2 regions of the Bartonella mastomydis genome follow, and region 2 is predicted to be linked to the other one. Evidence: predicted binding sites of a transcription regulator. Region 2 holds the regulator's gene; the other holds the start of a gene.
The links. The regulator LexA, encoded in region 2, represses DNA repair genes until DNA is damaged. The targets are predictions, from matches to a motif close to TGTTCNNNNTGTGTTCNG.

Region 1: recA (recombinase RecA) is a predicted target of LexA. The motif match lies at 1,183-1,200, and genes of this name have one in related genera.

The regions. Positions count from the first base shown of each region.
Region 1 covers NZ_LT883138.1:953,708-955,904, reverse strand. Annotated here, with positions in the region: gene FJG96_RS07355 (replication-associated recombination protein A) at 1-346, shown strand, start outside; gene FJG96_RS07350 (hypothetical protein) at 691-900, shown strand; gene recA (recombinase RecA) at 1,325-2,197, shown strand, end outside.
Region 2 covers NZ_LT883138.1:716,230-718,426, forward strand. Annotated here, with positions in the region: gene lexA (transcriptional repressor LexA) at 943-1,656, shown strand; gene rimO (30S ribosomal protein S12 methylthiotransferase RimO) at 2,111-2,197, shown strand, end outside.

The sequences.
Region 1 (2,197 bases), 240 kb from region 2:
ATTGGCTTTGGCGCAGGCATGTCTCTATGTTGCAACTGCACCAAAGTCAAATGCGACATATCTCGCATATAAAGCTGCATTGCGTTGTGCACAAAAAAATGGTTCTTTACCACCTCCTAAACATATCCTTAATGCACCGACGAAATTAATGAAGGAGGAAGGGTATGGAGAGGGTTATTGTTATGACCATGATGAACCAGATGCTTTCTCTGGACAAGAATATTTTCCTGAAAAACTTGGACGCCAGAGTTATTATAAACCAGTTGAGCGTGGTTTTGAGCGTGAAATTGTCAAACGTCTTGAATGGTGGAAACAATTGCGCAAAAAACGTAAAAATCAACCATAAAATTGGGATTGGAACACATTTTTTATTGATTTTGAATTTATTTTTTATTCCTCATGTCGTTGTATGAACTTTAGTTTATATTTTAAACACTTATTGCATTATTCGTAGAACAATTTTTTGATCCCTGCAAAGGCATATCTTTTTATGGATTCAAATTTAAGAAATATGTTATTCAACTCTTAAAATTACTTTATTTTTGTGGTTTTAATTGACTAAGATATTGATTATAATCATTATTAACTGTTTTGTATGTTGAATGAGAGCTCCAAATACCGTACGATTCTCTCATTCTAAATCTCGTTAATTACAACCATTCGCTTGTATGTTACATGCTGGATTGACATGTGATAAAAACTGTACAGGAAAAAACTAAAAATGACTCTTATGAAGAGTTTCAAGGGTCGAGAGCCTTTGCAACATTGGGGGCTGGAAAAGCGTGTGGTGAGGTAATGATCGTGGTGCTGAGTTGTTCCAAGCGTAAAGAGGTTGGTACTCAAGATTTTGCATACACCATTTCACGAGTGCTGTCGCAAAATGGGTGTAACGAGCGTTAAAAAATCCCTTTTAAAAACAAGTGCGTGAATATGCAAACACAAAGGTGTTCTGTTCTTTGATGCAGTAGGGGGGTGATTAATGAGGCGTTTTTATGTGATTAAGGGGGCGTTTTTTCTTAGGGACATAGGGGTAAGCAGGAAGGTTAAACATTGTGTTGAAATTTAAATTGTTACTTTTCTAGAGAGAGATAAATGTGTTAATTTGCTCTCTTATAGAAAGTATTATTTTATTTTGAGTTTATGTTGTGTCATAAGATAGGGAGTGTCAGTTCTTTATTTTGCTGGTCATGATATGTTATAGACATAACGTGGGGATAGAAGTGAAAATAGTCTGTGAAAATCTAAACTCAAGGCTTTAGTTAAATTAAAAGGGCAATATACACTTTAAGTGTTAGATTATTATGAATCGGTCAAGGATATAATCGTGGATAAAACAAAAGCTCTCGATGCTGCTCTCTCACAAATTGAACGTTCTTTTGGTAAAGGCTCGATTATGCGTCTTGGGCAAAAAGAGCAAGTTGTTGAAATTGAAACCGTTCCAACAGGATCATTATCCTTGGATATTGCTTTAGGGATTGGTGGGTTACCCAAGGGGCGTATTGTGGAGATCTATGGACCAGAAAGTTCTGGGAAGACAACATTGGCGCTGCATGCTATTGCTGAGGCTCAGAAAGGAGGGGGAATTTGCGCTTTTATTGATGCTGAACATGCGCTTGATCCTATCTATGCGCGTAAACTTGGTGTTGATTTAGAGAATTTATTCATTTCTCAGCCAGATACTGGTGAACAGGCGTTGGAAATTACAGAGACGTTGGTTCGTTCTGGTGCTGTTGATGTGCTTGTTGTGGATTCTGTTGCAGCTTTAACACCGCGAGCGGAAATTGATGGTGAAATGGGCGATGCTTTACCAGGATTACAGGCGCGATTGATGAGCAAAGCTTTGCGGAAACTTACAGCTTCTATTTTTCGCTCTAACTGCATGGTGATTTTTATTAATCAAATTCGCATGAAAATTGGTGTGATGTTTGGTTCGCCTGAAACAACAACGGGGGGAAATGCTTTAAAGTTTTATGCTTCTGTTCGTTTGGATATTCGTCGTATTGGCTCTATTAAAGATCGGGATATGATTGTTGGTAATCAGACGCGTGTTAAAGTGGTGAAGAATAAGTTGGCTCCTCCCTTCAAACAGGTTGAGTTTGATATTATTTATGGGGAAGGGATTTCCAAGCTAGGTGAATTGATTGATTTAGGAGTCAAAGTGGGTATCGTAGAAAAATCTGGCTCGTGGTTTTCTTAT
Region 2 (2,197 bases):
ACTCGAGTGAGAGATCTGAATACCGTAAGATTTTCTTATTTCTAATTCGTTTGTTTCTTTTATATTGAACTTATAAAACTCATTTGCTTGGCTCAACACAAAGAGAAAAATAAATCGATTAAAAAAATAAAACTGCCTCTTGTATTTTCTTTCAATAAACAAAAATTATCACAACATGAGGGGTGGGAAAAATAAGTATGGTGGTGTAGATTATTAAGATGTGAAGGTAGCGTTGCCTAAGAGATTTTATGTTATTTGCAAAATCATCTTGATGGAAGCGAGTACATTGAAAGATATCTTTTTTAAAATAAATATGTGAACGAGCAACAATGGCATTTTGAGGATGTGACTTTTATTCAAGCACGATGATTCTATAATAAAAGCCGATTATTTTATAGAATAAAGCAGCTGTGAAACAAAAAAATTCAGTCTCATTGAAAATATCAGGCACGACTATAAATTATGCTCATTATTGTTACTGTAGATAATTTGACTAAACAATAAAAAAATAGAAAAAATGTGCAAAATGATTCTAAATATACATAGAGTGATCCGTTGCGCTATTGAGAGAATGTATTTTATTTAATTTTATTATATGAGAAAATAATAAAAAACATAGATGTATAAAAAGTAGAAGGATAATACTGACCATAAAATTGAGTGTTAAATTATTCAGTCAGAGCTATAAAATATTTTTTATATATCATTTAATATTAGTGTAGTTTTATAATATATAAACAATATTATGATAAATTTATGAAAGTAAAATTTCATACTTATTATATATTAAATATGTCTATAAATAAACATATTGCCTAATTAACTTCACTTATAAGATCAAAAATAAAGCAAATAATTTTGATTTAGCAAAAAAAGTTGTATAATTATTTATATACACGTATTTTTTACTGTAATTTTTTTATTTTTTGATTGGAACATTGAATGCTGACATGTAAACAATATGAGCTCCTCTTGTTTATTCACAATCATATAAAAGAAACAGGTGTTCCTCCTTCTTTTGAAGAAATGAAAAATGCTTTAGAGCTTTCTTCAAAGTCTGGCATTCATAAGCTTATTATCGCCTTGGAACAACGGGGGTTTATACGTCGTTTACCCAATCGTGCTCGTGCAGTGGAGGTGATTCGACTCCCTGAAAAAATAACATTTAACCTTTCTCTAGCCCGTAAGATTTCTCCCAGTGTGATAGAAAAAAATAAAAGAGAAATATCAAAAAACTTGGCTAATCTTGGAAGTGTTGAGGAAGAAGAAAAAAAAAATATCACAATCCCCATTATGGGACGTATTTCTGCGAGTGTGCCCGCCTCTGCTATACTGCAACAAACAAGCACTCTTTCTCTCCCACACGATATGGTTAATACAGGTGAGCACTATGCATTAGAAGTTAAAGATAATTCTATGGTTGAGGCTGGGATCCTTGATAAAGATACGATTATTGTAAAACGTCAAAATACAGCAATATCAGGTGAAATTATTGTCGCATTTATTGATAAAAAAGAAGCAACATTAAAACGTTATCGACGCAAAGGAACATCTGTTGCATTAGAAGCTGCTAATCCTCACTACGAAGTACGTACATACAAATCTGAGCGTGTAGAAATACAAGGAAAACTTACCGGACTTATTCGCAAATATTAAAAATAAACTTATATATGGAGTATATATCGCAATAAAATACAGTAAAAAACTATTGAGTATTTTAAAATATTGTGCCACACGCAGTTGACTTTCTCCCCATAGCTAAAAGATGCCTCCAATTGGGTTTATAAATAAATCTAAATCCTTATGGGACTCGTTTCACTACCCCTCTGCTCTCATATATTGTTCACTCACGTAAGGCTCGACAAAAAAGCTTAAAAATATTCACCACCTACTCTAAAAGAGCTTGAATATTTTGAAGGAGTCTGTCTTATATCACCGCTCTCAATAATAGTATGTATAATAAGATAAAATTGTAAGCATACACAAAATATTGTAGAAAAAAATCAAATCGATTTATAACAAATTATTATCTGTAAAAATAAAGAACATTTTTTGATTTTTTAAGTCAATAAAAGCGGAACGCAATCTTCATAGTAATTATAGGATTATCATGGCAGCACCTCGTATTAGTTTTGTCTCCCTCGGATGCCCAAAAGCACTCGTAGATTCTGAGCGAATTATTACAAGTCTCCGCTCT